Linked DNA regions of Nisaea sediminum. The protein of the gene in region 1 interacts with the protein of each later gene in a pairwise test. Links are inferred from orthologs where the notes say so. Each region holds a gene or a part of one and is shown on either strand. Other genes may lie near its edges. The genes, in order: dnaE, IG122_RS03290, IG122_RS16175 and dnaQ.

Region 1 (5,876 bases):
GCCAATGTCCCCTCCGTCCTGCTCGCCGACGAGCCCACGGGCAACCTCGATCCGCACACGGCGGAAGAGGTCTTCCACCAGCTCCGCCGGATCATTTCGGCAACGGGAATCGCCGCTCTGATCGCGACTCACAACCACGAACTCGCAAGCTCCATGGACCGGATCGTGGAACTTCGCGACGGCACGCTCAACGTTTATAAATAAACAATTTCAGTATCTTGTTGAGTCCGCTTAAAGGTTCGCGACCTGTTCCGGCTGACGGCGTCCGCCTCCTGTGAAACACTTCGGGCCTCAGAGTTTCGAGGGCTCCATGTCTCACGCCGATTTCGTTCATCTCCGGGTTCATTCCGCCTATTCGCTGGCCGAAGGGGCGATCAAGGGCAAGGAACTGGTGTCGCTCGCCGTCCGGCACGGAATGCCGGCGGTGGCGATGACGGATTCCGGCAATCTCTTCGGCGCGCTCGAGTTCGCGGTGACGGCGTCGGGCTCCGGCGTTCAGCCCATCGTCGGCGTTCAGCTCGCGCTCCGGCGCGAGGAATCGGAACCGCGCGGCAGCCTGAAGGTCGTGGGAGGAACCTCGCATACGCCGAACCAGACCGACCAGATCGTCCTGATCGCGCAGAACGAGCGCGGCTACAAGAACCTGATGGAGCTGGTCAGCCGATCCTTCACGATGACCGATCCGGGAGAGTCGCCTCGGGTTCCGTTCGCGGATCTCGAGGGGCGCAGCGACGGGCTCATCGCGCTGACAGGCGGTCCCTTGGGCAAGGTCGGCCGATTGCTGCTGGAAAACCGGCCGGAAGAGGCGGAGACCGCGCTGCTCGATCTGAAGGCATTGTTCGGCGATCGCCTCTATGTCGAGATCCAGCGCCATTTCCTCGATACTGAACGGCGCAGCGAGGCGGGTTTTCTCGATCTCGCCTACAAGCACGACATTCCGCTCGTGGCGACCAACGAATGCTATTTCGCCAGCGAGGAGATGTACGAGGCGCATGACGCGCTGCTCTGCATCGCAGAGAGGACGACGATCGGCAATCCGAACCGCCGCCGCGTGACGCCGCACCACCGCTTCAAGAGCGCGGAGGAGATGCGCGAGCTGTTCTCCGATCTGCCGGAAGCGGCCGACAACACGCTCGCGATCGCACGGCGCTGCAGCTTCATGCCGGAAAAGCTGGCACCGATCCTGCCGCCTTTCGATACGGTCGGCGGGCGTAACGAGGCGGAGGAACTGCGCGCGCAGGCGGAGCAGGGTCTGAAGAAGCGGCTCGAGGCCCATGTCTTCACCGAGGGCATGGACGAGGCGGCTCGTGCGGCAGCCGCGAAGCCCTACGAGGAACGTCTCGATTTCGAGCTCGGCGTCATCGAGCAAATGGGCTTTCCCGGTTACTTCCTGATCGTCGCGGACTTCATCGGCTGGGCCAAGGAGCGGAACATTCCGGTCGGACCGGGCCGCGGTTCGGGCGCGGGCTCGCTCGTCGCCTATTCGCTGACCATCACCGATCTCGATCCGCTGCGCTGGGGATTGCTGTTCGAACGCTTCCTCAACCCGGAACGCGTCTCGATGCCTGACTTCGATATCGACTTCTGCCAGGACCGTCGCGGCGAGGTGATCGAGTACGTGCAGAAGCGCTACGGCCGGGACAAGGTCGCGCAGATCATCACCTTCGGTAAGCTGCAGGCGCGCGCGGCCCTGCGCGACGTCGGGCGTGTACGGGAGATGCCCTACGGCCAGGTCGACCGGATCTGCAAGCTGGTGCCGAACAATCCGGCCAATCCGGTCACGCTCGCCGAGGCGCTCGAGGTCGAACCGGAACTGAAACGGCAGCGGGACGAGGACGAGGAGGTCGGCGATCTCATCCGCATCAGCCTGCAGCTCGAAGGGCTCTACCGGAACGCCTCGACCCACGCCGCCGGCGTCGTGATCGGCGACCGGCCACTGCATGAACTTTGCGCGCTCTACCGGGACCCGAACTCGGACATGCCGGCGACCCAGTTCAATATGAAGTGGGTCGAGCAGGCGGGACTGGTGAAGTTCGATTTCCTGGGCCTGAAAACCCTGTCGGTGCTGCAGACGGCGGTCGACCTGCTGAAGCGGCGGGACATCGAGATCGATCTTTCGCAGGTCCCGCTCGACGACAGGAGAACCTACGAGATGCTGGGGCGGGCGGAATCGACCGGCGTGTTCCAGCTGGAAAGTACCGGCATGCGTGACGTGCTGCGCCGGATGAAGCCTGACCGCTTCGAGGACATCATCGCGCTGGTCGCCCTCTACCGTCCGGGCCCGATGGCGAACATTCCGAAATACATCGCCTGCAAGCACGGCGAGGAGCAGCCTGACTACATGCACCCGGTGCTGGAGCCCGTGCTGAAGGAAACCTTCGGTATCATGATCTACCAGGAGCAGGTGCAGCAGGCGGCCCAGCGCCTTTCCGGCTATACGCTCGGCGGCGCCGACCTTCTGCGCCGCGCCATGGGCAAGAAGATCAAGGAGGAGATGGACGCCCAGCGAGAGACCTTCGTGAAGGGCGCGGTCGAGCAGAACGTGAAGGCAGAGAAGGCCTCCGAGATCTTCGACCAGATCGCCGCCTTCGCCGGATATGGCTTCAACAAGAGCCACGCGGCGGCCTATGCGCTGGTCGCCTATCACACCGCCTATCTGAAGGCGAACTACCCCGTCGAGTTCCTCGCGGCCTCGATGACCTACGACATGAACAACACCGACAAGCTGAATGTCTTCCGCCAGGAGATTCAGCGCCTCGGCATCCAGCTGCTCGGCCCGGACATCAACAAGTCCTTCGTCGATTTCGTGCCGGAAGAGACGCCGGACGGGGCGCTTGCGATCCGCTACGCGCTGGCGGCGATCAAGAATGTCGGCGAGAACGCGATGGAGGCGCTGGTCAAGGAGCGCGGCGAGAAGGGTCCTTACAAGTCCATCGGCGAGTTCGCCGGCCGTATCGACGGCACGGTGGTGAACAAACGCCTGATGGAAAACCTGGTGCGCGCCGGGGCTTTCGATTGCATGACCCAGAACCGGGGACAGCTCTTCGAAAGCGTCGAGAAGATCCTGCGCCACGCCAACGCGGCCTCGGCGGAACGGAGCTCCGATCAGGTCAGCCTCTTCGGCGGCCCGTCTGGCGCGTCCGAGCCGGAGATCGCGCTCGCCGACCGGCTCGACTGGCCGGCGATGCAGCGCCTGAAGGAAGAGTTCGACGCCATCGGCTTCTATCTCTCCGCCCATCCGCTCGACGCCTATGGCGCCTCGCTCGAGCGGCTCGGCGTGGTGCGCTCCGACCAGATCGCGGCGACGGTGAAGGAGAAGGGCAATTCGGCCCGGATCAATATCGCGGGCATCATCGTCGGCTCGCGCATTCGCACCTCGAGCCGGGGATCCCGCTATGCCTTCGTGCAGCTCACCGACCAGGCCGGCGTCACCGAGGTGACCGTCTTCTCCGAGGTTCTCGCGGTCAGCCGCGAGCTGCTGGAGGCCGGACAGTCCGTTCTGGTGAAGGCGGATGCGCGGATCGAGGACGAGGGTGGCCTCCGTCTGACGGTCTCCCGCATCGAGGCTTTGGACAAGGCGGTGTCCGGCACGGCGGCCGGGCTCAAGATCTATGTTCGCGACATGGGGCCGATCCCTCACATTTCCGAGATGATCGCGCACGAGAAGCCGGGACGGGGTAAGATCAAGATCGTCGTGGACACCGACGATGAGGAGGTCGAACTGGCGCTTGGCAAGACCTACAACATCTCGCCTGACTTCCGTGCGGCGGTGAAATCGCTGCCGGGCATCGTCGACGCGCGCGATATCTGAGACGGGATCGGCCTCGATCATGGATGGCCTCGTTCAGCGGATCCTTTTCCTGGTTGGCGGGGTCGCCGTGACTTTCGCCGCGGCCTACAGCCTTTATTCGCTCTGGGAAGAGCATACCGCCACGGGCCGCTGCTTCTCGGCCGAGCGGAAACTGGAGCAGCACCGCTTCGGAATGGACCTCCAGAAGGCGATGAACCTTGCCGACGAAGAGGCGAACCGGAAACGGTCGGTGGAAATCTGCCTGACGGATGATGGGGCCTGCCTCGACGGCTTTGCAGACGATCTGAAGGATTTCTGTAACGCGCAAATCGCGCCCGGGGGCTAGGCAGGTGCAAGCCTGCAGCTTAGGGTGGAAATTTACTGATTTGGTGAGTATTCGAGCTCACAAGCGGTAGGTTTCTTAAGTTGCGAGCAACGATCAAATGAGCGAACGATGCCCAATCTGCGATTCGGAAATAGAGCCTCCAACCGAACGTGACTACGGTGATAAAAAGCGGTTTGTTTGCCCTCGCTGCGGTACCTTCGAGGTTTCTGGCACTGTACTAGCAATGCTGCCGTCCCGTTTGGAAAACGACCCAAGGAGACGGGCAAGATTAAGCTACGGAATAAGAAAAGAAAGTCGTGACGACAGCAATTTTATGCTTACCAGTCACAATCTTGATCCGTTGTTAAATACAGAGCTTCCCTCAATATCCGAGCAGAAAGAAATTCTGGTAGATTTTCTGGCGGAAGAGCTCGGTGATGATGAACTTGGGACCATACCTCTACCTTGGCTAGACGGATTGGTAGGGATTCTGGGGACCATCGATGAAAGACGGGTGGAGCGGCTTTTCGAGCGGGCGATTGACGATGGGCTGATTTTTAAGGAGCCCAACAACGATCACTATGGCTTAACGGATGAAGGTTGGAAATCTCATAAGAGGCGTGCAGGAAAAGAAGTTGATTGGAAAGAAATTACTGATTTCATTGAAAATCGACGTAATGAGAAGAATTCTAATAATGCCGGCTCGAATTTGACCGGTGAAGTGAATGAGGCGGATCTTTTTGCTAGGTCTTGGCGCAATAAATTTGGCGAAAAATCTAGATTGAATGCGAGAACTGTTCAATGGAATGAACTGAGATCACGGGGAAATTTCCCGATATTTGTGCGCTTTGTGGTTGTGCCTCGATTGAGAAGGACTGATGAGCCGATTGATATTGATGAGTTGGTCTCTGTCTTAGGATGGGACAACCCAATCATTGAGACAGGCGATTTAGACAATTTTCACGAACAAGCCTTTAACTTGATCTATGGCTGGGTTCGGGAGTGTATTTCCCAACTGGGGCAAGAAGAGGTAAGCGATCAGTTTTTAAAAGCAGTTTTGACTGACGCGTGGATTAGTCACCATCATAATCCGATTACGTCTGAAAATTTGAAAACACTCCTTTTAACAACGACATATATAATCAGACATCCGTTCAAGTCTGCATTCAGTGTAATTGTCGTTGGGGGAGCGATTGTTGTTGCGACGGTTGGTTATCATGCAGCAGACGAAATCGGAGACGCTTTAGGTAAACTTGGCGCCGAGTGGATTGATGACCGCAAAGAGGCAGAATCCGCAGTTGAGCGCTTAGACTTATTTGCAGAGATTGAGAGTTTGGAAATTTAATATTAGATCTGATGTGAAGGTCATAGTAGATCGTTGGTAGATGAATCTGTGAGATCGCCTTTGGCTCGTTGCAGGAATTCTGTAACGCGCAAATCGCGCCCGGGGGCTAGGCAGACGACCGTTCGCGGCCTAGGCTGAGCTTCCTTCCTGCCGCGCGGCACACACCACCGGACTGGCGTCTCATGAGCAAAAAACGCATTGCAATCTGCGGGTTCAACCTCGAATCCAACCGTTTCGCCCCGACCTGCTCGAGGGCCGATTTCGAGGAGAACATGTATTTCCGCGGCGCCGAGATCGATCTCCAGGCACGCGCCGAATATCCCTCGATCCATGTCGGGATCTGCGGTTTCTACGACGTCATGGACGAGACCTTCGGCGGGCCGACCGGCTGGGAGCCGGTGCCGGCGCTGGTGATC
Region 2 (4,842 bases), 130 kb from region 1 along the record:
CGCCCGTCGGGAGCAGCGATCACCGTATCCGGTCCCTTGAGCACGAGCACGGCACCCGTATGCAGCGCCGCAGCCCTTGCTCTTTCGAGCTTGCTGCCTTCCAGCGCCGGGAAGAGACGCCGGAATTCACCTTCATGCGGCGTCAGCACGACCGGCCCCTTGATCAGAAGGGCCAGCCCTGCCGCGTTCTCCGACCAGACAGTCAAAGCGTCGGCGTCGAGGACGACCGCCTTTCCCGCTCTCAGCGCGGCGGCGGAAAACGCCCGCGTCCGTCCTGTCACGCCATGCCCGGGTCCGACCAAAACGGCATTCTTCCGTGGGTCAGAGAGCATCGCCTCGAATTCCGGCAGCCCCTCGGCAGACAGCACAATGGCACCGGGGGCATCCGCGGCGAAAAGACCGCACTGCTCCGGCTCGGCGACGACACTCAGCAGCCCCGCTCCAACCCTTCGGGCCGCGCGCGCCGCGAGGCGCCCTGCCCCGGTCATCGGCCCGCCGCTGACGACGGCATGGCCGCGGGTGTATTTGTGGCTGTCGGCATCTGGCATCGGGAACCGGCCCTGCCAGAGTGACGGGGCGTTCTCGACGCATTTCGGCGCGATCGCCGTCAGCACCTGCGGCGCGATCCCGATATCGGTCACCAGAAGCTCCCTCGAGAGCGACCGGCCCGGCTGAAGAAGATGGCCCGGCTTCTTTCGGAAAAACGTCACCGTCAGGGCGGCGGGCACGGCGATGCCTCTGACCGCGCCGGTATCGCCGTCTACGCCGCTCGGCATGTCGACGGCGACAGACGCAAGCTTTCCGGCAGCGACGCGGTCCCTCGCTGCTGTCAAAAAGCGCAGGGCGACACCTTCGATATCGCGCGCAAGTCCGGCGCCGAAAAGAGCGTCCACAAGCAGTTCGGCTTTTTCGAGAAGAGAGATTTCGAGATCCGCCACGGCGCCGTCCCAGGCGGCGCCCGCCTGGGCGGCGTCGCCCTTGAGGTCCGCCGGCCGACCGAGCTGAGCGAGATCGACCTCCCAGCCCGCCGCGCGCAGCAATCGCGCGACGACGAAACCGTCGCCGCCGTTATTTCCCGGGCCGCAGGCGACCAGAGTCCGCCGGGGCGAAAACCGGGCCATGATTGCATCCGCAACGGACTTGCCGGCCGCCTCCATCAGATCGATGCCGGGTACCCCGCCCTCGATCGTTCCCCGGTCCGCCTCTGCCATTTCAGAGACGGTGAGCAGCGCCAGCTCGTCCACGTCAGCTCTCCCCATCCAGTCCCGGCCCGGCAATTCGCCGCAGCCGCAAACTCTTGTCATCACCGAAGGATATGTCGAGAGTTCGCCCCTTGGAATGCGCTTATCCGCCTCAACCGCGACCGGCACCGGACCTGTAGATGTTTATTCTGACAAGATTTCTCTGGCTCACCCTCGGCCTGCTCGGTCTTTCGGCGGTAGCGCTCGGGGCCTACGGGGCGCATGCAGCGGGTTTCGATCAGGTCGCCCATGACCGCTTCGAGGCCGCCCTGCTCTATCACCTGGTCCATCTCGCGGGTCTGGCGGCGTCACTGCTGCTCGCCGGGTGTGCACCAGCACGGCTGCCGCTCGGCGCCGCTGTGCTTTTCATTGCCGGAACCGCGTTCTTTTCCGGATCGCTCTATGCAAGCGCCTTCAGCGGCGGCGCAACGACGACTGCGCTCGCACCGTTCGGAGGCGCCTGCTTCATGGCCGGATGGCTCGCCCTCGGCATTGCCGGCGCGCGTTCTGTCGGAAAATGATCCTGAGGAGAAAATGGGGCGAGTGATGGGTCTTGAACCCACGACCTCCAGATCCACAATCTGGCGCTCTAACCAGCTGAGCTACACCCGCCACATGTTCGCTCGCGTCACCGCGAGGGCCGATTACCTACTGTAACACGGTTGGCCCGTCAACCGATTTACCGAGCGATTTGACCTCTATTTTCTAGCCGCCGAAATGGGCCGCGAGCCGTGCGACCGCGTCGTCCAGAATGACGTCCTTCTTGGCGAAACAGAAACGAATGAAGTTCTTCGGCGCTTCACCGTGGAAGAAGGCGCTGACCGGCACGGCCGTCACCCCCGCCTCGGTGGTGATGTGGCGGCAGAAGGCGACATCGTCGCCGTCGAAGCCGAGCCCAGAAATGTCGACGAACTGGAAGTAAGTGCCTTCGCATTCAACGCAGTCGATGCCGCTGATCTTGCTGAGGCCTTCCGCGAGCCGGTCCCTCTTCGCCTGCATGGAGTCGCGCAACCCGTTAAAATAACTGTCATCCTGTTCGAGCCCGAAGGCGACAGCGCGCTGCAGGTTAGGCGCGGTGGTGAAGACGAGGAACTGATGCGCCTTGGCTATCGGCTGCAACAGTTCCGCCGGCGCGGTCAGGTAGCCGACCTTCCAGCCCGTCAGCGAGAAGGTCTTGCCGGCCGAGCCAATCCGCACGGTACGCTCGCGCATGCCCGGAAGCGCCATCAGCGGATGGTGGCGGCGGCCGTCAAAGGCCATGTGCTCGTAGACCTCGTCACAGACCGCGTAGCAATCATGCGCGATCACGGTCTCGGCGATCGCTTTCAACTCTTCCCCGGTGAAGACCTTCGAGGCCGGGTTCATCGGCGAGTTCAGCACCAGCAGCTTGGTTTTCTCGCTGAACGCCGCCTTCAACGCGGCGACATCGAGTTTCCATTCCGGAGGACGCAGGGTGACGACGCGCGGAATACCGCCCGCACGGCGGATAATCGGCAGATAGCAGTCATAGGTCGGCTCGATCAGCACGACCTCGTCGCCGGGCTCGATCAGGCCGAAGAAACAGGCCGCGAGACCTTCTGTCGCACCCGTGCTGACCATGACTTCCGTCTGCCAGTCCACATCCAGCCCGTAGAACCGCTTGTTATGCTTGGCGACGGCCTGACGGAGCTCGGGAACACCGAGCATCGGCGGATACTGGTTCGGGCGGTCGAAGAGGAAGTCGGAGGCCTTCTTCAGCACCGGATCCGGGCCGAGATCGTCCGGAAAACCCTGCCCCAGGTTGATCGATCCGTGCTCGATCGCCAACCGCGACATGACCTCGAATACGGTGGTTCCGTAAGAGGAAAGCAGACTGTTGGCAGGCTTCATCGGGGTCACTCCGGCAAGGGCCCAGGCAAAAGAGAGCGATGGCGATTAGCCCAAGGCCAAGCCCTTGGCAAGGTTTCCCGCTTCCACGCGGCGAAACGGCAGATTGTGAGTGTCCGGACTCGCCGTTATAAGGTCGCCGGAGAAAACAATAATTCGCCGATAAATTCGGAAGGAACAGGGATATGACGAAGCTGGCGGAACGGCTCAACCATCTCGGGACGGAAACGGCCTTCTCAGTGCTGGCGCGCGCCAACCAGCTCGCGGCTGAGGGCAAGAGCATCATCAATCTCGGCATCGGCCAGCCCGATTTCCGGACGCCCGACAATATCGTCGAGGCCGCGGTCAAGGCGCTGCATGACGGTCATCACGGCTATACCCCAGCCAACGGTATCCCGGCCCTGCGGGAAGCGGTCGCCGCCAATCTCGAGCGGCGGCACGGCGTCGCGGTCGATCCGGGGCGCGTGCTGGTGGTTCCCGGCGGCAAGGTCACCATGTTCCTCGCGATGATGATCTTCGGCGAGGAAGGCGCGGAAATCATGTTCCCGGATCCCGGCTTCCCGATCTACAAGTCGGCGATCGAATTCTCCGGCGCGAAGGCGGTCTCGATCCCGCTGCGCGAAGAGAACGGCTTCGCATTCTCCGCCGAAGAAGTGCTCGCCGGGATCACCAGCCGGACCCGGCTGATCATCGTCAACAGCCCGGCCAACCCGACCGGCGGCGTCGTCCCGCGGGAAGAGTTCGACAAACTGGTCGCCGGCCTGCAGGCCTGGCCCGACGTCGCGATCATGAGCGACGAGATCTACAGCGAGATGCTCTACGACGACCGCGAGCATGTCAGCCTCCTGCAATATCCCGAGATCGCAGACCGTCTGATCCTGCTCGACGGCTGGTCAAAGACCTATGCCATGACCGGGTGGCGGCTCGGCTACAGCGTCTGGCCGAAGGACGTCTTCCCCCACGCCGAGAAGCTCTGCGTAAACATTCACTCCTGCGTCAACGCGGCCGCTCAATATGCCGGCCTTGAGGCCCTCACCGGCCCGCAGGACCCGGTCGGAGAGATGCTCAAGGCGTTCGACGAGCGGCGCAAGGTCATCGTCCGCGAACTGAACCAGGTGCCGGGTTTCCGTTGCATCGAGCCGGGCGGCGCTTTCTATGCATTCCCGAACATCGAAGGCACCGGCATGAAGGCGCAGGCGCTGCAGGAGAAGCTGCTCGAGCAGGCTGGCGTCGCCGTCATCGCAGGCACCAGCTTCGGCGGCCACGGCGAGGGCTATCTGCGCTTCTCCTACGCGAATTCGACGGAGAATATCATCGAAGCGATCAAGCGCATCAAAGCCTGCCTCGCCTGACCTGCGCCTGAGGGACCCTGGAATGGACGCAGCTGGCGACATCTTGCTCACGTTTGTCGGCTGCGGCGACGCGTTCGGCAGTGGCGGGTGTTTCAATACCTGCTTTCATGTCGAAACACCCAAGACCCGGTTTCTGATCGATTGCGGGGCGAGTTCGTTGATCGCGATGAAAGCACTCGGGATCGACCGCAACCGGATCCAGACGATCCTGATCACCCATTTCCACGGCGATCATTTCGGCGGCATCCCCTTCTTCATGCTGGATGCCCAATTCTTCTCGAAGCGGACCGATCCACTGACCATTGTCGGCCCGAAAGGGCTGCAGGAGTGGATCGGACGAGCAATGGAAACCGCCTTTCCCGGCTCCTCCCGGACACGTCAGA
Region 3 (4,834 bases), on another replicon or contig:
CGGTGGCGACGATCAGCGGACCCGCGGGGTAGAGCAGCTTGAAGCCAGTATAGGCGCCGAAAGCGACATCGAGCTTCCGCCGACCCGCGATCGGAGCGAGGGACGCGAATGCGGTGTCAGGACAGACCATTCCAGCGCCTGCAACCGGAGCGGCCATGACCGCGAGACGGCCGTCCAGGGTGAGGGCGTGCTCTTCCATCGCCGCGGCGAGGGTGAAAGACGGCAGGAGGATCAGCGCGAACTCTCCGAGCGCCAGCCCGAAGCCGGTATTGAAATTGGCGATGAGCTCGGGAGTGCTCATGCCGCTGGCGAGGCCGAGCGCGATCGTGACCAGCGCCATCCAGACCGGAAGTGGAAGGTCCGGAGCCCCCCGGCGGATCCCGGAAGCGGCGGATTGGACATGTCCCATGGCAGTATCTCCAAAGCTGCATTAGGATCATGCTAGAGAGGGCATACGACGCCAAAAAATGAGAAAGAGCGCGAGTCATCATGAGATTTAGTCATGATATTCTTCATCGCATACCGGTTCGCAGCCTGCAGGTCTTTGAGGCCGCGGCGCGCCATGGGAGCTTCACCCAGGCGGGGGACGCCCTCGGCATCACGCAAAGCGCGGTCAGCCGGCAGGTTGGCGAACTGGAGAAACGACTTGGCGTGCCGCTTTTCGCGCGCGCCGGACCGCAGGTCGCGCTCACGCGCGCCGGGGAGGCGCTGTTCGAGCGCGCCGCCCGGGCCTTCGCCGAGCTGCGGGCGGGTGTGGCGGCCTGCCGCGCGGTCGAGGGGCTCTCCAATGTCGTGACCCTCTCCATGCTGCCGTCGGTCGCCGCGCTCTGGCTGGCACCACGCCTTGAGGAATTCGCGAAAGCGCATCCGGAGATCGATCTGCGCGTCTCCGCCTCGCGCCATCTGGTGTCGTTCGAGGCGGAAGGGATCGATCTCGCAGTCCGTTACGGTCCGGGAAACTGGTCCGGCCTCACGGCGGAATTCCTGGCTTCGGAGACGGTCCGGCCGGTCTGCACGCCGGATTATGCGGAGCGCATCGGCATCGAGCGGCCGTCCGATCTCTTGAAGGCGACTCTCATACACCCGGATATCGACGAGGGATGGCCCGCCTGGTTCGCGGCGGCCGGAGTCGCGGTGGACGCGGTTCCGTCGGGACCCCGCTTCAGCGACGACACGGCAGCGCTCAATGCCGTGCTCGGTCACCAGGCCGTTTTCCTCGGGCGGTCCGTGCTGACGGCCCGGGAGCTCGAAGCCGGGCGGATCATTGCTCCCTTCGACATCGAAATACCGGCCAGCTTCAGCTACTGGCTGGTCCGCCCGAAGGGGCAGGAGCCGGGCGTGGCCCGCGATTCGGTGCGCAAATGGATTCTCCGGTCATTCGGACGGCCCGAACCGGGTGTCTGAAACTGTCTGAACGGAACGAGTTTCGGAGCGCGTCTCCGCCGGTTGCACGATTGTTGGCGCCGGGAGTGGCCGGGTTGCTTCCCTGTCCCCCGTCACTCCCCTATGATCCCGAACCATGGATGATCTAACACCTCCCCAGACCCAACAGGCGCCGGGCGAGTATCGTGTGCTCGCGCGCAAGTACCGCCCGCAGACCCTGGATGATCTGAAGGGCCAGGACGCGCTGGTGCGCACGCTCCGGAACGCGCTCGCCTCCGGCCGCCTGGCGCATGCCTTCGTGCTGACCGGGGTGCGCGGAGTCGGCAAGACGACGACGGCGCGGATCATCGCCAAGGGACTCAATTGCATCGGTCCGGACGGCTCCGGCGGGCCGACTGTGACGCCGTGCGGCGTCTGCGATCCGTGCCGGGCGATCACCGAGGACCGCCATGTCGACGTGATGGAGATGGACGCCGCGTCCCGTACCGGCGTCGACGACATCCGCGAGATCATCGACGGCGTGCGCTACAAGCCGGTCTCGGCGCGCTACAAGGTCTACATCATCGACGAAGTGCACATGCTCTCGCGCAACGCCTTCAACGCGTTGCTGAAAACGCTGGAAGAGCCGCCGGAGCATGTGAAGTTCATCTTCGCGACGACCGAGATCCGCAAGGTGCCGATCACCGTGCTGTCGCGCTGCCAGCGCTTCGATCTCCGCCGCTTCGACGTTTCCGAGCTGATGGAGCTGTTCGGCACGATCTGCGGCAAGGAAGGGGTCGAGGCGGACGAGGAAGCGCTTGCGCTGATCTCCCGCGCCGCCGACGGTTCGGCCCGTGACGGTCTCTCGATCCTCGACCAGGCGATGGCACTTTCTGATGGCCGGATCGCCGCGGCGCAGGTGCAGGAGATGCTCGGCCTCGCCGACCGGGCGCTGATCTTCGACCTGTTCGAGAAGGTGATGGGCGGCAAGACCGCTGACGCGCTCGCCGACGTGCGCGCGATGTACGCGTCCGGCGCCGACCCGGTGGTGATGCTGCAGGATCTGCTAGATCTCACCCACCTGATCACCCGGCTGAAGACGGCGCGCGAATCCGCGCTCGAGGGCGCCTCGGAGCTGGAACGGACGCGGGGCGTCGCGTTCGCCGACAAGCTCTCCCTGCCGGTGCTGGCGCGGACCTGGCAGATGTTGATGAAGGGCCTCGGCGAGGTCCAGAACGCGCCTTCGACGCTTGCCGCGCTCGAGATGGTACTGATCCGGCTCGCCTACACGGCGGACCTGCCGCCGCCCGGCGAGCTGGTGAAGGCGATAAAATCGGGAAAGCCTGACGCGGCCCCGTCCCGCCAGCCGGCGGCCGCGGAAAACAGGGTGGCGGATCCCCGGCCGGAGCCGGTCGCAGAGATGCCTGCGCCCCGCGCCGAGCCTGAAGCACCTCCTCCCGCGCCTCCGCCTCCCGAGGAACCCGCCGCACCGCAGATCCCGGAGAGTTTCGAAGCCGTCGTGGCGCTGTTCGAGGAAAAGCGCGAAGCCTTGCTGCATGCCCTGCTCAGCCGTTCGGTCCGTCCGGTTTCCGCGGGCGCGGGCCATCTTGAGCTGATCCTCGATCCGGGCGCGCCCGAGAGCCTGCCGGGACAGGTCGCCGCGAAGCTGAAGGAATGGACCGGGATCCACTGGATCGTCGAGGCGAGCGATGCTGCGCCGGGCGATGAGGAGATCCACACGCTGGCCGAGCGCAAGGCCAATGCGGAGGCGGCGAAACGCAAATCGATCGCCGAGCACCCTGTGGTGGCCGCGGTGCTTGAAGCCTTCCCCGAAAGCACGATAGAAGCGATCCGTCCGCTGGTGCGCGAGACCGAAGACGCGGCGCCTGAAGCGGCGACCTACCCGGACGAGGACAGCCAGGCAAACGAGGCATGACGTGATGAAAAATCTCGGCAACATGATGAAACAGGTCCAGCAGATGCAGGACCGCATGCAGGAGATGCAGGCGCAGCTGCAGGAGCTGGAAGTCGAAGGCTCCAGCGGCGCGGGCATGGTCACGGTCCGGATGACCGGCAAGGGCGAGATGAAGGCGATCAAGATCGATCCGTCTCTCGTCGATCCGTCCGATACCGAGGTGCTGGAAGACCTGATCCTCGCGGCCGCCAACGACGCCAAGGCGAAGGCGGACGAGAAGATGCAGGAGGAGATGCAGAAGCTGACCGGCGGCCTGCCGCTGCCTCCGGGCTTCAAACTGCCGTTCTGATCTCCGCGGCGGCAGACGGCGTTCCGGCATGGATGAACTCGACCGCGTGATGCATTACCTGGCGAAGTTGCCGGGGCTGGGCCCCCGCTCCGCGCGCCGGGCGGTGCTGCATCTCCTGCGCAAGCGCGAGACGCTGATGCGCCCGCTCGCCGACGCCCTCGGCCAGGCGGCAGAAGCGGTCACCGACTGCTCCGTCTGCGGCAATCTCGATGCCTCCGACCCCTGCCATATCTGCCGCGACGAGAAGCGTGACGGCTCGGTCATCTGCGTCGTCGAGGATGTCGGCGACGTCTGGGCGCTGGAACGGGCAGGCGCCTTCTCCGGCCGCTATCACGTGCTCGGCGGCCTGCTTTCCGCGCTCGACGGGGTGGGGCCGGAGGATCTCAATATCGAGACCCTTGTGACCCGCGCGCATGCGCCGGAGGTGACGGAGATCATCCTCGCTATGGACGCGACCGTCGACGGCCAGACCACGGCGCACTACATCTCGGACCGGCTTGCCGGAGGCGGGGTTTCGATCACGCGCCTGGCACGGGGCGTCCCGGTCGGCGGCGAGCTCGACTATCTCGACGACGGGACCCTGACCCAGGCGCTCAAGGCGCGCCGGGAAGTCTGACGATGGATGAGAGCAAGGCCCGTTTACGAGCGACCGCGATCGGCTTCTCCGCCGTCCTGATGTGGGCGACGCTGGCGCTCTTCACCGCGCTCTCCGGCAAGGTGCCACCGTTCCAGCTGCTCGCCATGTGCTTCTCCGTCGCGACTGTGATCGCCTGCATCTTCTGGCTGGCGCGGGGACAGAATCCGCTCTCCTACATGCGCCAGCCGCCCCTGGTCTGGCTGCTCGGGGTCGGCGGGCTGTTCGGCTACCATTTCTTCTACTTCCTCGCGCTCCGGAACGCGCCGGCGGTCGAGGCGGGTCTGATCGCCTATCTCTGGCCGCTGCTGATCGTTCTCTTCTCGGCGCTGCTGCCGGGCGAGCGGCTGCGATGGTTCCATATCGCCGGCGCCGTGCTCGGGCTCGGCGGGGCGGCCCTGCTGGTCACGCGCGGCGAAACGCTCGAGCTCGACCCGCGCTATTCCCTCGGCTACCTCGCGGCCTGCGTCTGCGCGCTCACATGGTCGAGCTATTCGGTGCTCTCGCGCCGTTTCGGCGCCGTACCGACCGAGGCGGTCGGCGGTTTCTGCGCCGTGGCGGCTGTGCTGGGCGC
Region 4 (4,775 bases), on another replicon or contig:
AACGCGCTCGGCAATTTTCTCGGGCAGGAAAGCCACGGCCGCCCAGGTCGGCAGCACGAGCTCGACGCTGCGTATTTCAACCGGATCCGGGCAATGGATTACACGCTCGCCCATGACGACGGGCAGATGATCCACGATCTCGAGGATGCGGACATCGTGATCGTCGGGGTGTCCCGCACCTCGAAGACGCCGACCTCGCTCTATCTCGCCAACCGCGGCTATGCGACGGCGAACATCCCCGTGGTGCCGGGCGTTCCGCTGCCGAAGGAGCTCTACTCGCTGAAGCGCCCCTTCATCGTCGCGCTGACCAACGACCCGAACCGTCTGACCCAGGTTCGCCGCAACCGGATGCTGATGCTTCAGCACAGCAACGAGACCGACTATGTCGATCCGGAGAAGGTCCGCGAGGAAGTGGTCGAAGCACGCAAGGCCTTCACTAAAGCCGGCTGGCCGGTGATCGATGTGACCCGCCGTTCGATCGAAGAGACGGCGGCGGCTGTGCTGCAGAAATACGCGAAATTCCACGGATTGGAATCCTGATGTCGAGCGATCTCGATGTGTCGCCCCTCAGCGGCAACGGGGAAAAGCCGGTCGTGCTGGCGTCCGGCAGCCGGACCCGCGCGGACATGTTGCGTGCGGCGGGGCTGCCGGTCGAAATCCGCAAACCTTCCGTCGACGAAGCCGAGTTCAAGCGCAGCCTCCGGGCCGAGGGCGCAAGCGCGGCGGAGGTTGCCACTTTCCTCGCCGAAATGAAGGCGAACACGGTTTCCCGCGCCCGTCCGGAAGCGCTTGTGATTGGCGCCGACCAGATGCTCGATCTCGAAGGGAGCTGGTTTGACAAACCGGAGGACCGCGCGGGCGCGGCGGAACACCTCCGCAAACTCTCCGGCAAACGGCATACCCTGATCAGCTCCGTCGTCGTGTCGGCGGGCGGGACACGGATCTGGCACCATGTCGCGACGGCCAGCCTGCTGGTCCGTCCGCTTTCGGAGGAGTTCATCAGGGCCTATCTGGACACGATCGGCGATCGCGCCCTCGACTCCGTCGGCGCCTATCAGCTGGAATCCGTCGGCGCGCAGCTTTTCACCTCGGTCGAGGGCGACTTCTTCACCGTGCTCGGCCTGCCGCTCTTGCCGCTCCTGGATTTCATGCGGACGCGCGGCGCGCTGCGGGTCTGACGTGATGCTGGTTCTGGGCCTGACCGGATCGATCGGCATGGGGAAAAGTACCGCGGCGGCGATGTTCCGCCGGCTCGGTCTGCCCGTGCACGATGCCGACGCTTCCGTCCACAGGCTGTTCCGCGCCGGCGGAGCGGCCGTGGCTCCGATCGCGCGGCGCTTTCCGGAGGCGGTGGAGAAGGGTGCGGTGAACCGGGAGATCCTCGGAAAGCTGGTCTTCGGCGATGCGGTCGCCTTGAGGGATCTGGAAGCGATCGTCCACCCGCTCGTACGGCGTGAGCGCGATCGTTTCCTTGCGCTTCAGCGCCGGGCGCGGCGCCGGGCCGCGGTGCTGGATATCCCGCTTCTCTTCGAGACAGGCGGCGAGAGGGTCTGCGATTTCGTCTACGTCGTCTCGGCGCCCGCCTTCCTGCAGCGGCAGCGCGTTCTCGCCCGGTCCGGCATGACAGAATCCCGGCTCTCTTCTATCCTGAAGAAACAGATGCCCGACCGGGAGAAGCGGCACCGGGCGGACTATGTTCTGCCCACCGGGCTCGGCCGGGCGGCGACTATGCGAATGATCAAGAAGACACTGAACCGACTGGGAGTGCGCCATGCGTGAACTTGTGCTCGACACGGAAACCACCGGCATCGATCCGAAGCAGGGCCATCGGGTGATCGAGATCGGGGCGATCGAGCTGGTGAACCATGTGCCGACCGGCGGGAAGTATCACGTCTATATCAACCCGGAGCGCGAGGTGGAGCAGGGTGCGTTCGAGGTCCACGGCCTTTCCACCGAGTTTCTCGCCGATTTCCCGAACTTCGCCGGCATCGTCGACGACTTCCTCGAATTCGTGGGCGACGCGACCTTCGTGATCCACAACGCCAAGTTCGACATGGCGTTCCTGAATGCCGAGCTGACCCGCCTCGGCCATCCTCCCATGCCGATGGAGCGGGCGATCGATACATTGGCGATGGCGCGGCGGAAATTTCCCGGGGCGCAGGCCAGTCTCGACGCGCTCTGCCGCCGTTTCGAGATCAACAACTCGCATCGCGACCTGCACGGCGCCCTGGTCGATGCCGACCTGCTGGCGTCTGTCTATCTGGAGCTGATCGGGGGACGGCAGCCGGGTCTCGAGCTTGCTCGAGAGGACAAGGGCGACGTGGCGGCGATGCCGGAGATCCGGACCTCGGTCGCACGGCCGCCGCGTCCCCATGCGCCGAGCGACGAGGAACTGGCGGCGCATGCCATGCTGCTGGAGAAACTCAAGGATCCGATCTGGAACCGGTCCGACGCGGCCGAGTGATCAGGCGTTGCCTTCGGTCTCGATCGCGCCGACATCGACGCCGCCGTTCTGGGCACGCTGCAATTCGTTCTTCTGGAACACGCCGAGAAAATCGATCGGCTGGATGTGCAGCGGCGGATAGCCGCCGTCGGTCGTGATCTGACCGACGATCTGGCGGGCGAACGGGAACAGCAGCCGGGCGCATTCGACCATCAGAACGTATTCCAGCTGGTCGGGACGCACGCTCTCAAACTGGAACAGGCCGGCATAGTTGAGCTCGAGGATGAAGACCTTCTCGCCCTCATGGACGCCGCTGACATTGAGGAGGAGCTGGACTTCGTAGACTTGCTCCGCCATGCGCTCAGCGCGGACGTCGACGCCGATCTCGATATCGGGACGGATGTCGGCGCGCAGGCTCAGGGGTGCCTTCGGGTTCTCGAAGGAGAGATCCTTGATGTACTGCGCCTTCACCGTCATCGAGAAGGTGTTGATGGCGTTGTTCGCCCCGTCGGTCGCTGTGTCGGTCATCGGTCGTTATCTCTGCCGGAGGAAATCGAAGGCGCGTGGGTATCACGGATCCGGCGTGTGAACAACCTCCCCGGCGCCGTCCCGCTGGACCTTGACCACGGTTCCGTTGGTGACCGGGAGACCGGTCATCCGTTTGATGAAACCCCAGTGACTGACGCAAAGCACCCGGTCCCAGTCCTCCCGGTCACGGTTGCCGTCGAGGAAGGCGTCGACCCGGGCGAAGACCTCATGCTCCTGCTCGAGATGCTTCGTCCACCACTGCTCGTCGATATGATCGAACGACAGATGCGGCCAGTCGCGCTGCAGGACCGAACGGGTGCGGCCGATATCGCAGACGAAATGATTGTGCTCGCGGATTAGCGGGTCGATGCGGATCTCCAGGCGGAGGGTGTCGGCGAGGATATGCGCGGTCTCGAGCGCCCGTCGGTAGGGGCTGGAGACGATGTGATCGATCTCGCGCCCGGCGAGCGCCTGGGCCGAGTGACGGATCTGCGCCTTGCCGAGATCCGTCAGCGCCGGATCCTCGATCCCCGGATCTATCCCGGTGGCGCCATAATGAACGTTGAATTCGGATTGCCCGTGGCGGACGAAGAGCATGGTGTCGGTCTTTCGAGAGCGCGGCGTCGATGGCCGGTCAGCGCGGCGGCAGCGTGCGGTCGCCGTCGTCCTTCCGGTCGGAGGAGTCGTCCTCCCTGTCTTCCGTCAGGTCCTCGTACTCGCCGTCGATGACCGTCCGATCCGGGGAAGAACCGGAAGCTTTACCCGAGCCGGTCCGCACGATCCAGACATTGGAGTCCGCCGAACGTGCCAGGCCGCGGAACAGAAAACCGATCAGCACGATCCGCAGCGGCGGAATGAAGAGCAGAAAGCCTGCCACGTCGGTCACGAAACCCGGGAGGAACAGCAGTACGGCCGCCAGCAGCAGGCCGACCCCGTCGATGATTTCGGCGAGAGGGGACTGTTCCTGGCGCAGGGTTTCCTGCGCGCGCTGCAGAACCGCGGTTCCCTGGGTGCGGAACAGGAGTGCGCCGAGCGCGGCCGTCAGCAGCGTCAGGCCTACGGTCGCCCAGCCGCCGATGATCCCGCCGACCTCCGCGAAAACGAAAATCTCGAGGGCCGGGATGCCGAGCAGAACGATAAGGAAGATGAGGACCATAGTTGTTCTTTCAAAAGTGACAGCCTATCTATGCTGTAGTACGGTCGCCGGACGGTCGGAAGCGGCAAGTCTGCTGCGAAAGCGGCAATGATAAGCTGTAAGGGCCGACGGTATTTTTCTCCAAGGGCGGATAAGGGTCCCAGGACCCGCAGTTAAGGGCGATATGGGCGACGGCATCGCGTTCTTCGATATAATTCTTTTCGCGCTGCTTGCAGGGTTTCTGTTTTTCAGGCTCCGCAACGTGCTCGGCAAACGGACCGGACATGAAGAGCGTCATACCGATCCGTTCTCTCCGGCGCCGGAGCGGTCTGCCAAATCCGACAATGTCATCCAGCTGCCGGACCGCGAACGGGACGAGCGCAGCGCCGCGCAGGACGATGCCGAGCTTTCGGACCTGATGCGCGTCAAGATGGCCGATCCGGCTTTTGACGAGATCGAGTTCCTCAAGGGTGCTCGCACGGCGTTCGAATGGATCGTCGAAGCCTTTGCCAAGGGCGATCTCGACGGCCTGCGGCCGCTCCTCGGAGACGATCTGATGGGGGCTTTCGCAGGGGCGGTCGAGGCGCGCGAGCAAGCCGGAGAAACCCAGGAAACCACCATTTCCTCCTTCCGCTCCGCGCTCATCAACGACGTGAAGCTGACCGGATC

What was found.
Region 2: the proteins of dnaE (region 1) and IG122_RS03290 interact in binary tests that used the Escherichia coli proteins (3 or more experiments, as listed by UniProt). The link is inferred for Nisaea sediminum from one-to-one orthologs.
Region 3: the proteins of dnaE (region 1) and IG122_RS16175 interact in binary tests that used the Escherichia coli proteins (3 or more experiments, as listed by UniProt). The link is inferred for Nisaea sediminum from one-to-one orthologs.
Region 4: the proteins of dnaE (region 1) and dnaQ interact in binary tests that used the Escherichia coli proteins (3 or more experiments, as listed by UniProt). The link is inferred for Nisaea sediminum from one-to-one orthologs.

What each region holds. Positions count from the first base shown.
Region 1 is NZ_JACZCQ010000001.1:562,087-567,962, forward strand. Bases 1-4,011 are described here. They hold dnaE (DNA polymerase III subunit alpha), read left to right. Parts: upstream 1-310; coding sequence 311-3,811; downstream 3,812-4,011. Other genes in these bases: IG122_RS02650 (ABC transporter ATP-binding protein), read left to right, coding at 1-204; IG122_RS02660 (hypothetical protein), read left to right, coding at 3,831-4,011. In the rest of the region: more of IG122_RS02660, read left to right, coding at 4,012-4,136; IG122_RS02665 (hypothetical protein), read left to right, coding at 4,234-5,460; IG122_RS02670 (M81 family metallopeptidase), read left to right, coding at 5,643-5,876. UniProt on the Escherichia coli protein: DNA polymerase III is a complex, multichain enzyme responsible for most of the replicative synthesis in bacteria. This DNA polymerase also exhibits 3' to 5' exonuclease activity. The alpha chain is the DNA polymerase catalytic subunit.
Region 2 is NZ_JACZCQ010000001.1:694,424-699,265, reverse strand. The notes cover bases 1,029-4,005. They hold IG122_RS03290 (aminotransferase), read right to left. Parts: upstream 3,111-4,005; coding sequence 1,947-3,110; downstream 1,029-1,946. Other genes in these bases: IG122_RS03285 (pyridoxal phosphate-dependent aminotransferase), read left to right, coding at 3,293-4,005; IG122_RS03300 (DUF423 domain-containing protein), read left to right, coding at 1,382-1,762; IG122_RS03305 (NAD(P)H-hydrate dehydratase), read right to left, coding at 1,029-1,244. Outside these bases: more of IG122_RS03305, read right to left, coding at 1-1,028; more of IG122_RS03285, read left to right, coding at 4,006-4,459; IG122_RS03280 (MBL fold metallo-hydrolase), read left to right, coding at 4,482-4,842. UniProt on the Escherichia coli protein: Shows aminotransferase activity with methionine and histidine as substrates, and to a lesser extent also with phenylalanine.
Region 3 is NZ_JACZCQ010000006.1:869,142-873,975, forward strand. Bases 940-3,908 are described here. They hold IG122_RS16175 (DNA polymerase III subunit gamma/tau), read left to right. Parts: upstream 940-1,519; coding sequence 1,520-3,298; downstream 3,299-3,908. Other genes in these bases: IG122_RS16170 (LysR substrate-binding domain-containing protein), read left to right, coding at 940-1,404; IG122_RS16180 (YbaB/EbfC family nucleoid-associated protein), read left to right, coding at 3,303-3,626; recR (recombination mediator RecR), read left to right, coding at 3,655-3,908. Outside these bases: IG122_RS16165 (GntT/GntP/DsdX family permease), read right to left, coding at 1-409; more of IG122_RS16170, read left to right, coding at 490-939; more of recR, read left to right, coding at 3,909-4,242; aromatic amino acid exporter YddG, read left to right, coding at 4,245-4,834. UniProt on the Escherichia coli protein: Part of the beta sliding clamp loading complex, which hydrolyzes ATP to load the beta clamp onto primed DNA to form the DNA replication pre-initiation complex.
Region 4 is NZ_JACZCQ010000006.1:636,011-640,785, reverse strand. Bases 708-3,617 are described here. They hold dnaQ (DNA polymerase III subunit epsilon), read left to right. Parts: upstream 708-1,771; coding sequence 1,772-2,464; downstream 2,465-3,617. Other genes in these bases: IG122_RS15050 (FxsA family protein), read right to left, coding at 3,606-3,617; IG122_RS15055 (histidine phosphatase family protein), read right to left, coding at 3,014-3,568; secB (protein-export chaperone SecB), read right to left, coding at 2,465-2,971; coaE (dephospho-CoA kinase), read left to right, coding at 1,183-1,779; IG122_RS15075 (Maf family protein), read left to right, coding at 708-1,178. Also shown: IG122_RS15080 (pyruvate, water dikinase regulatory protein), read left to right, coding at 1-540; more of IG122_RS15075, read left to right, coding at 540-707; more of IG122_RS15050, read right to left, coding at 3,618-4,127; IG122_RS15045 (Tim44/TimA family putative adaptor protein), read left to right, coding at 4,291-4,775. UniProt on the Escherichia coli protein: DNA polymerase III is a complex, multichain enzyme responsible for most of the replicative synthesis in bacteria. The epsilon subunit contain the editing function and is a proofreading 3'-5' exonuclease.